One region of the Mycobacterium sp. NGS41 genome, then DNA from elsewhere that is predicted to be linked to it. Evidence: riboswitches for the same ligand, from Rfam matches in the RefSeq annotation. Region 1 holds a riboswitch; the other holds the start of a gene.
What was found. Region 1 has a riboswitch for fluoride ahead of AC5Y21_RS20370 (MutS-related protein). Riboswitches for the same ligand answer to the same signal wherever they lie in the genome.
Positions count from the first base shown of each region.

Region 2: linked by a shared signal. The riboswitch ahead of AC5Y21_RS11000 (MFS transporter) and the one ahead of AC5Y21_RS20370 (MutS-related protein) in region 1 are both predicted to bind fluoride.

Region 1 is NZ_JCALDF010000027.1:13,991-19,091, reverse strand. It holds gene AC5Y21_RS20375 (MutS-related protein) at 1-1,144, opposite strand, end outside; gene AC5Y21_RS20370 (MutS-related protein) at 1,141-2,676, opposite strand; fluoride riboswitch at 2,712-2,772, opposite strand; gene AC5Y21_RS20365 (histidine phosphatase family protein) at 2,933-3,505, opposite strand; gene eno (phosphopyruvate hydratase) at 3,572-4,840, opposite strand; gene AC5Y21_RS20355 (potassium channel family protein) at 5,084-5,101, opposite strand, start outside.
Region 2 is NZ_JCALDF010000009.1:52,999-58,099, forward strand. It holds gene AC5Y21_RS10985 (proline iminopeptidase-family hydrolase) at 1-356, opposite strand, end outside; gene AC5Y21_RS10990 (thiolase family protein) at 562-1,701, shown strand; gene AC5Y21_RS10995 (ArgK/MeaB family GTPase) at 1,722-2,612, shown strand; fluoride riboswitch at 2,699-2,772, shown strand; gene AC5Y21_RS11000 (MFS transporter) at 2,888-4,147, shown strand; gene AC5Y21_RS11005 (FAD-dependent oxidoreductase) at 4,195-5,101, opposite strand, start outside.

The DNA of each region.
Region 1 (5,101 bases):
TCAAGGTGGCGTCCTCTTCACGCTTGAAATGCGTGATAGTCGCGTTGACGATGCTGGCGACAAACGACTCTGCTGCAACAAACATTCCGGCCTGCATCATGATCTGCGCGGCTCCGATGCTGCGCAGGAAGGTCGACTTGCCACCCGCATTGGCGCCGGTCACCACGATCAACGATTTGTTGTCAGCCGCCACATCGTTAGCGATCACAGCCCGAGTTGCCGTGAGGCACAATGCGATATCGCGCAGGCCGCGGCAGCTGAACCTCCGCGTGCCGATTGGTGCTGGAGTGGGAAAACAGGTTGTCACACCAGATTCGGTCAACCGCGCGTGCAAGTTAACGCAGCCAATATAAAATGCCAGTTCCGCTCGCAATCGGGTGAAGAAGTCCTCTACGTGATCTGCGGATTGAGTCACGGTGTTGGCAATGTCGTTGACGCCGCGGCCGGCCAGTGCGGTGAGCGCATCCGCGCCGGCTTGGTCGCGCTCGTCGACCGTAAACCCAAACCCGTTGTGCGCATTTCCCGTCAACCTCTCCCACCAACTGAGCTTGGGAGCCCGGTGCAGGATGTGGTCTCGTCCTATGTTGCCGGGGCCTAACTGGGCGCTGAGCAACACGCCACGGGGCAGCTGAAGCTCGGCAATTTCGTGATCGAGGCGCGTGAGGTAGTCATCGGTGAGTTGTTCGGTGATCATCGCCAGAAACTGGCTGAAACCCGGCGATTGAAAGTCCGACGCGTGCCGGTCGCACACCGCGCGCATTTGTCTCAAGCTGGAGACCAGCAGTTCCAGAATCCGCACCGAGCGCCGCAGAATGGCCTGTGGGTCCCGAAAGAGTAGGGCACCCAGAAAGACTTTGCGGCGTACGTTGGCCGCATCCGTGGCGATCGCATACATCTCACGCACCGGTTCGGGATTGGCCAAGCAATCTGCCAACACCTGCTGGCGGTAGTTGATTACTGCGGGGTCGCGCACGCTCGCAGGCACGACTTGTGTGGCGATCTCGCGTACGAAGTCATCGGCGGCGGCCATTGCCCGGTACAGCGTGCTCAGTTCCAGGTCGTCTTCGATCATCATCGTGATGCCCGGCGGCAGTTGCCGTTCCAGTGTGTGGTCGTGTTTCGGATGCAGCAGCCTGACTCTCATTGCGCGAACCTCCTCAGCAACACCTCGTGACTGAGTCCGTACTTGTCGGCGAGCGCCGCGGCATAGGCCACGCCGTCGGCCGGCCTGCGAGTGAATCGGAAGGTTCGCACAGTGGGGTCATCGGGCGCCACATCGCCCACCATGCTGACGCAAGCGGCGTCGAGACTGGCCAGTTCGTCCAGAAATGTCACATAGACACCGATGCAGCCGATGGCGATCATGCGTCGGAGCACTTCGGCACCGATCACGAGAGAGTCATTGGCGGTGGTCGACGAGAAACTTTCGTTCATCACCACCAGGTTGTTGGGACGGGCTCGCGACACGATCTCGTGGATCCGCACCAACTCGTCGTCCAGCTTGCCACGCAATGTCGAGATGCTTTCCTGTCGCTCGAAATGGGTGAAGATCACGTCGGGCATGACCAGCTTGGCGGTTTCCGCCGGAACCGGGCAGCCGAGTGCCGCCAGATAGAAAAGCTGCCCCACGGTACGTGCGAAGGTAGTCTTTCCGCCTTGGTTGGGTCCAGTCACCACTAAAATGCGCTCGTTATGCTGAAGGCGAAAGCTGTTGGCTACCAAGGGATCGTGATCATCGTTCTGCTTGATCGCCAACGCCAGGTCGAATGCATTCTGGGCGAACAGACCCTCGAAGTCTGTCGTCACCTCTGGATAGCTGAACGCGTAGTCGCCTCTCTCGAAGCGGTGCATGAAATGCAGGTAAGACAAGTAGAACTGCGCTTCCCGGGCGAACATGGACAGCCGTTTGTCCAGGAAGTTCTGGTGATGCGCGCAGTAGTCGTGCAGTCGTCGAAATTCATCGGGGAACAGCTTGGCTACGCACTCGAGGATCTGTTCTTCGACATGGTTCATGTCGACGTAGTCCTTGATCACCGCGCGGTAGTCCTTGCCGGCCTGCGTGGCGAACCGTTCGAAAGTTGCGGCGACGTCGGCGCTGTAGTCGTTCTGTGCCGCATACCGTTCCACGTGCACGCGAAGCCCCTCGACGTGCACGGTATAGCGGATCTCACCCATTCCAGCCTGCATCGCTTCGGTTTCGGAGACGAGCAGCCGGAACCGATCACCATCGAGGTAGCGACGCAGGTAATCGGCGAAATCCGTTAATCCGGCCGACGACGCGTGCGCGGCCTGGAGGTCGGTATTCAGTGACGACACCGCACGGCAATAGGTGTGCACTGCGTACACGAACCAGCCCTGCTTTTGCAGCGGGTGCCAGATCTTTGACGCCTGCCGCAGCTGATTGCGGACGATACGCATGTCGCTGGTGAACGCGTCGATCGGACCCCCGATGACATCACGCTCGATGTCCTGGAACACCGCTTGCCGGTAACCGACTTCGGCGATGTCACGCGCGGGCGTATAGAAGAACGACGCTAGGCGGGGGTCGTCCCCGTCACCGATAATCTCGTTGACGACTTGATCGAGGAGCAAGTCGGCGAAGCAGTCAGGAGCCGGACGGTCGTCAACGCCCACAGGCCGGGGGTGGGTGAACAAGATGCTTTCAAAGCGCACCATGCGCGGCTCACCTGCCTTCTTCCACCGAGGACCCTCACGTGGTAGAAGCCATCAGCCGGTGCGGCAGTTAAGGCGAGCTTCATCGCCTACCCGATCGTACCCATGCCCTCGGTGGTCAGCCACTGGCGCACCGGCGGCTGGGATCCCTGATAGAACTCGAACGGGCTGACCGAACACTCCATACAACTGGCAATCCTGCAGATCAATCCGAAAGGCGAACCAATGCGTGGCAACTTTGAGCAGCCACGATGAGTCGTCAACCAGAATCGTCCGGTTTTTGATCGTAGGCATCCACCCGCCATGCCCCGTCGCCGAAACTGAGCTGATTCCAGCAGGCGGTGCGCTGCCCGACGTGGGTCAAGCTCGGGTCGATCTGCCCGAGCAGGGCACGATTAAAAGCGTCGTGAGATACCAGGACAATCGGTCCACTTTCGTGCTCGGCGACCAGCTCGAAGAAGGCCAACCGAGCACGCTCTGCCACCATGGCCAGCGGCTCGACTCCGGGTGCGGCGTCTATGCTGCCGTAGCGGTCTTGCACCTCGTCGCGGCGCTCACCGGTCATCGGGCCGTAGTCGCGGTCGTTGAGCCGGATGTCGGTTGACACGGGAGCATGGGCCGCCCTTCCAATCGCCCGAGCGGTGTCTGCGGCTCGCTGCAGTGGGCTGGAGATCACCGCGGTGGGACTTCGCTCAGCAAGGACTTTCGCCAGACACGCCACCTCGGCCAGCCCTACCTCGTCGAGCGGCGGGTCGCTAAGTCCGCGTAAGCGGTCTTCGGCGTTGAGCGCGGTGCGGCCGTGCCTGGCCAGATATACCAGCGTGATTGTCATAGCGGGACTAACCCTTTCGTCGTCTTGGCCGTGGTCTTCGCAACACCGTGATCGAGTCCAGGGGAATCAATGATCATCAGGCACCAGCCCGAACTCCAGATGAGGTGTGGCCTCAGCGACTTCGATCAGTCGGTTGTACTTCGCGACCCGTTCACCGCGTGCCGGAGCGCCAGCCTTGATCTGACCGCAACCCGACCCGACCGCCAGGTCGGCAATGAACGTGTCGTCGGTTTCTCCCGACCGGTGGGAGATCATCGCGCCGTAGCCCGCATCTCGGCACACGGCAAGTGCCTCAAGCGTTTCCGACACAGTGCCGATCTGGTTCACCTTGATCAGTGCGGCGTTGGCGACGCCCGCGTCCACACCGAATCGAATCAACACCGGATTGGTCACGAAGTTGTCGTCGCCCACCAGCTGGACCCGGTCGCCGAGCGCCGTGGTCATCTTCCGCCAGCCGTCAGTGTCGGTCTCGCCCATGCCGTCTTCGATGCTCCACACCGGGAACTCGCGGATCATCCACGAGTACCGTTCGATCATCTCCTCGCTGGAAAGCGACTCGCCCGCTACCTCGTACCTGCCGTCACGATGAAATTCACTGGCCGCTGGATCCAGTGCGATCGCCATACCGGCGCGTCCCGGAGTGTATCCGGCGTCGATGATTGCCTTGGTGAGCAGCGCCAGCACCTGTTCGGGCGAAGCGATATCGGGAGCGAACCCGCCCTCATCACCCAAACCGGTGGCCAGCCCGCGATCGGCAAGTTCGCGGCGAAGCCGTGCATATACCTCCGCGCCGCCGCGGACGGCTTCGGCCAGTGACGGCGCACCGACGGGAGCGATCATGAATTCCTGAAAATCCAGCGCATTGGGAGCATGGACGCCACCATTCACGACATTGAAGTGTGGCACCGGCAGGCGCGGTGCCACTGTCGGCCCGGACAGATAGCGCCACAACGGATCTCCGGATTCTGCGGCGAACGCGCGTGCGGCGGCAATCGAGACGCCGACGATCGCGTTGGCACCGAGTCTCGATTTATCCCGGGTGCCGTCCAGCACTCGCAGGGCATCGTCAACCTCGTCCAGGGATTCAAAAGCGCGACCAACTATTGCGTCGGCGATTGCACCGTTGACATGGGCGACGGCGCGCTGCACACCCCGTCCGTCGTATCGATCGTCGTGGTCGCGCACTTCGACGGCCTCGCGGGTACCCGTCGATGCCCCGGACGGCACCCCAGCGCGAACAGCGCGCCCATCAGCCAACACCGCGCGCACACAGACCGTCGGCCGGCCACGCGAATCCAAGATCTCCACCGCCGAAACCGACGAAAACCGCATCACCACTTGCCGCCTCCATATCCACAATTCGGCCAAAGCCGGTCCAGTAGACAAGGGACCGTTGGCCGTCCATCGTGGACGTGCGGTTGTGGCGAGCCCCACCGCCGCGATCACACTATCAGTCCGAGAACGCCGCGAACATACGTTTCGACGGCATCAAACTCGCTTGAGCGGTACCCATGGCGCGGGTGTACAGCACCAGCGCTCAGCCGTCCTTCGTAAGTGCCTCACCCTTGGCGCATGCCATCATCGATCGACGGTAGC
Region 2 (5,101 bases), on a different contig from region 1:
GTGAGACTGGCCGCAGCAGGTGCCGCGTCCAGGACGTACTGCTGCGCCAGCATCGCTCCCCACGAGTTGCCGAAGATGTGGAAGCGGTTCAGGCCGAGGGCTTCCAGAACGGCAGCCATCTCGGCGACCGAGCGTTCCATCGTCCAAAGTTTCGTATTCGACGGGCATTCGGATCTCCCGCAGCCGAGCTGATCCCAGAAAATGACTTCCCGCTCGTCGGCCAGACGTTCCAACGAAGTGATGTAGTTGTGCGGCAAGCCCGGTCCGCCATGAACCGCGAGCAGCGGACGGCCCGCGCCGCCGCCGATCCGTTTGAACCAGACGTTTCCGCCGGGGACCGCGATCGTTCCCTCCAAGCTGGCCTCCTGATTTATTGGCGAGCAGACGCAGAATCGCACGATTCGATGCACGTATGTGCGATTCTGCGTCTGCTCGGCTGCAATGGTGACCCACCTTGCAACTCATACTCTCAAACTGAGAGAATAGTGTTCTCATGAATGTGCGGTCGGCTCTCCGGCCCCGCGCATGCCTGTTGAAATGCCGCCGAAGTGGAGAAGACCTGTGCCTGAAGCCGTCATCGTGTCCGCGTTGCGCACCCCCATCGGAACCGCGCGAAAGGGAACGCTGCGCGACACCACCGCATTCGACCTTGCCAACCACGTAGTCACCGAGGCCGCGGCGGGTCTGGATCCGGCGCAGGTCGACGACGTCATCCTGGGCGAGGGTCTTTACGGCGGCGGCGTTGTCGCGAGGCACGCGGCCATAACCGCGGGACTGCCCACGGTTCCCGGCCTGGCCAACAATCGGCACTGCGCGGCGGGTCAGGCGGCGGTGCAGAGTGCGGCGGCAAGTGTGCGCGCGGGGATGGATCAGCTCATCATCGCCGGTGGTGTGAACTCGGCATCCACGTCGCCGCGGTCAAGGTTTCAGATGGACGGTGAGTGGGTCGACTGGTTCCCGCCGACCCATCCAGACCGGCCCGACGCACCCAACATGGACATGTCGATCACCGTGGGCTGGAACGCAGCCGTGGCCGCTGGCGTGAGCCGCGAGGAGATGGACGCGTGGGCGTTGCGGTCGCACCGCAACGCGATCGCCGCTATCGACGAGGGCCGTTTCGTCGACGAGATCGTCCCGATTCAGACGCCGCATGGCATGTTCTCGGTCGACGAGCACCCGCGCCGCGACACAAGCATGGAGAAACTGGCTGCCCTCAAGCCGCTGCATCCCGAAATCGATGGCTTTTCTATTACCGCCGGCAACTCCTGCGGCGCCAACGACGCCGCCGCGGTGCTAACCATCGCCAGCGACGAGCTGGGACTGCCCGCACTGGCGCGCGTGGTTTCCTGGGCCTCGGTCGGTGTCGATCCCGCCTCGACGGGCTTGGCACCCGTCGACGCTATTCCGAAAGCGCTTAAGCGGGCCGGACTTTCAGTTTCCGACGTAGACCTGTTCGAGATCAACGAGGCATTCGCGGCAATGTGTGTGGCCACCGTCAAGCTGCTCGATCTGGACCCGGACAAAGTCAACGTCAGCGGCAGCGGCTGCTCGCTCGGACATCCGGTGGCGGCGACCGGCGCCAGGATGCTCGTCACCCTGGTGTACGAACTGCGTCGGCGCGGCGGCGGCATAGGGGTCGCCGCTATGTGCGCGGGCGGCGGGATGGGTTCCGCGACCGTCATCGAGGTCGCTGCGCCCTAAGGAGTCGAATAGGCCGCAAGATGGACATCGCCGATCTGATTGCCAGTGCGCGCAACGGTTCTCCGCGTGCCGCGGGTCGGTTGCTCAGTCTTGTCGAAGGCGACCGCCGCGACGAAGTACTGGCAAGCCTTGGTGGTCCCGAGGCGCGAGCGGCCCGCGACGTCGGTGTAATAGGCATAACCGGACCGCCGGGCGCCGGCAAGTCGACGACGATCGCGGCACTGGTCGGCGCGTACCGGGAGCGTGGCTGCCGAGTGGCTGTGCTGGCCGTGGATCCCTCGTCGCCGTTCAGCGGTGGTGCGCTGCTGGGCGATCGGATACGAATGGCCGCGCATATCAACGACTCCGACGTGCTGATCCGTTCGGTGGCAAGCCGCGGCCATATCGGCGGCCTGGCCGCCGCGGTTCCGGCGGCTATCCGCCTGCTGGGTGCGATCGGATACAACGTGATCCTGTTGGAGACCGTGGGCGTGGGCCAATCCGAGATCGAGATCGCCGCCGTCGCGGACCCGACCGTCGTCGTCCTCAATCCCGGGGCCGGCGACGCGGTCCAGGCCGCCAAAGCGGGTGTGCTGGAAGTCGCTGACATCGTGGCGGTCAATAAGGCCGACCGGGAGGGCGCCGAACAGACCGTGCGGGACCTGCGAGCTGAGACCAAAGCACCCATCCTCAGCCTCATTGCCGCACGGGGAGAAGGTGTTTCGGACCTCGTGACCGCGATCGACGATCATCACCGCGCCGACAGCCGCGCCCGACGGCTAGCTCGGGCCCGGGCCCAAATCCTGTCGCTGGCGCAAACCCGGCTGCGGAGCAGCCCGGATCTCGACGGGCTCGCTGAGTCGGTGGTCGACGGCCACGACGATCCCTATACCGCAGCGGAACGCTTGGTTTCCAAGGGTGAGCAGACGTAAAAGCCCCCGATTTCGTGCCGAAACGGGTGCTTTTGCGTCTGCTCGCCGATGCTATTGCTTGACCAATAGGAATGCGCGTTGGTTAACTTGGCAGCGGCGAAGGAGCCCGCCAGGAAGATCGTCTCCTAACCGTCACATGGCTGATGGCTCCTGCGAAAAGAAGGAGTCGCAGGTGGCTATGTTCCCTCCGTTCGCAAGTCGAATTGTGTTGTGCGGTAGCGGTGCTCGTGGCGAGGCTGCGTGCCACCAGAACCAGATCGCAAGCAGGGCTCCCCATGAGTGACCAGCCCGATACCGTCGACAACGAGGGAAAGGCGTTGCCCAACAACGCCTCCCGCCAGCGCGGTCGCCGGTTATCGCCCGCGCTGAAGTTCGTCTTGATGGTCGGCGTGATGAGCTTCTTCGCCGACTTCACGTATGAAGCGTCCCGCAGCATCGTCGGACAGTTCCTCGGTCTGCTTGGTGCCGGAGCGCTGGCGATCGCGGTGATCACCGGATTCGGCGAACTGCTCGGCTACGGGTTGCGCCTGGTCTCGGGACGCGCTGCAGACCGCACCGGACTGTACTGGCCGATCACTATCGGCGGCTACGTCTTGCAGATGTCGGTGGTGCCGCTGATGGCATTGGCCGGCAGCTGGCAGATCGCGGCCGTCCTGGTGATCGCGGAACGAATCGGGAAGGCAATCCGCAACCCGCCTCGTGACGCCATGCTCTCCCATGCCGCAAAACGGATGGGCTATGGCTGGGGCTTCGGTGTACATGAAGCGCTCGACCAATTCGGCGCTCTGGTCGGTCCATTACTCGTCGCGTTTGTCGTCGCCAGCACTCATGGCAACTATCGGCTCGCGTTCGGCGCGCTTGCCGTTCCGGCTGTGATTATGCTCTCGCTGCTGGGGGTGGCGCGGCTACTTTATCCACGCCCGCAGGATCTTGACCCGGCCACCGCACCGATGCGCACGCAGCAGCTGCCGCGAGTGTTTTGGATCTACCTCGTCGCCGCGGGGTTGGTGGCCGCCGGCTTCGCCGACTTTCCGATCATGGCCTACCACTTCCAGCAAACCGGCACCATTTCTGCGACGTATATACCGGTCTTCTACGCCTCCGCAATGGCGGTGTCGGGTGCCGGCTCCCTGGTGTTCGGACGTCTTTTCGACCGGGTCGGTATCGGTCTGTTGGTACCGCTGACGGTGGCCGCTGCCGCGTACGCGCCGCTGGTCTTCCTCGGCGGCTTCTGGCCCGCCCTGATCGGCAGCTGCCTGTGGGGCTTGGGGATGGGCGTTCATGAATCGATCATCCCGGCCGCAGTGGCCCCGATGGTATCGCCGGCTCGGCGCGCCTCCGCCTACGGCATCTTCACCGGCATCTACGGCCTCGCCTGGTTCGCCGGCAGCGCTGTCATTGGCGCGCTGTTCGGCCTAACCGTCGGCAGCGTCGTCGTATTTGCGGTTGTCACGGAACTCGCCGCGGTACCGCTGATCCTGTTGGTTATGCGGCACACCGCGGCCGCACCCGTTTCCCAGGGTGAGCAGACGTAAAAGCCCCCGACACGCCGTGCGTGCGGGGGCTTTTACGTCTGCTCGCGCTACTCGACGGACTTCCCGGTGGCGGCCGCATATCCTGCGCGGTAACCGAAAACCATTGCCGGGCCGATGGTCCCACCGGCGCCGCCATACGCTCGTCCGGTCACGCCGGCCATCGCGTTGCCCGCAGCGAACAGACCCGCGATCGGCTCGCCGGTGACGTGAAGCACGCGACCGTCATGGTCCGTCCGCGGCCCGCCCTTGGTTCCCATCGCACCGACGCATACCGGAACCGCGTAGTAGGGGCCGGTGTCGATCGGGCCGAGTGTCTTCCCGGCCAGTGTGGTGGCCTGGTCGTCACCCCAGTAACCGTCGTAAGCGCTTGAGCCACGCCCGAAGTCGGGATCGGATCCGGCTGCGACGTGGCGATTCCACTCTTCGATGGTGCGAGCGAGGCCGTCGGCATTGATGCCGGTCTTGGCGCCCAGCTCGGCAAGGTCCGCAGACTCGCAGAACCAGTCCGGGACGGGCTCCCCGGGGGCAACGCCGAGAAATCCATAGCGTTGCAGGTGAATTGAATCGAAGACAATCCACCCACTGTCGTTGACGTAGCCGCCGCGAGGATCGAGATAGTGGAAGGCGCCGGCCATCGAGTTGTAATCGCAGGCCTCGTTGACGAACCGGCGTCCGGCCCGATTGACCATGATGCTTCTCGGGCGCGTGCGTTCCAGCCGTACGCTGCGGCTGCGTTGATTGCCCGAGATGGAGTCGCCCGGGATCCGGACGATCGGCACCCACCATGCTTCACCCATGTTCGCCAGCTCGGCGCCGTGCGCCATCGCCATGCGCAGGCCGTCGCCGGTGTTGTTCGGCGGAGATACCGCTCCGTGCATTGGGCCGCGCAGAAACGCTTGCACCAGAACAGGATCCCATTCGAAGCCGCCGGTGCCCAGGATCACGCCGTGGCGG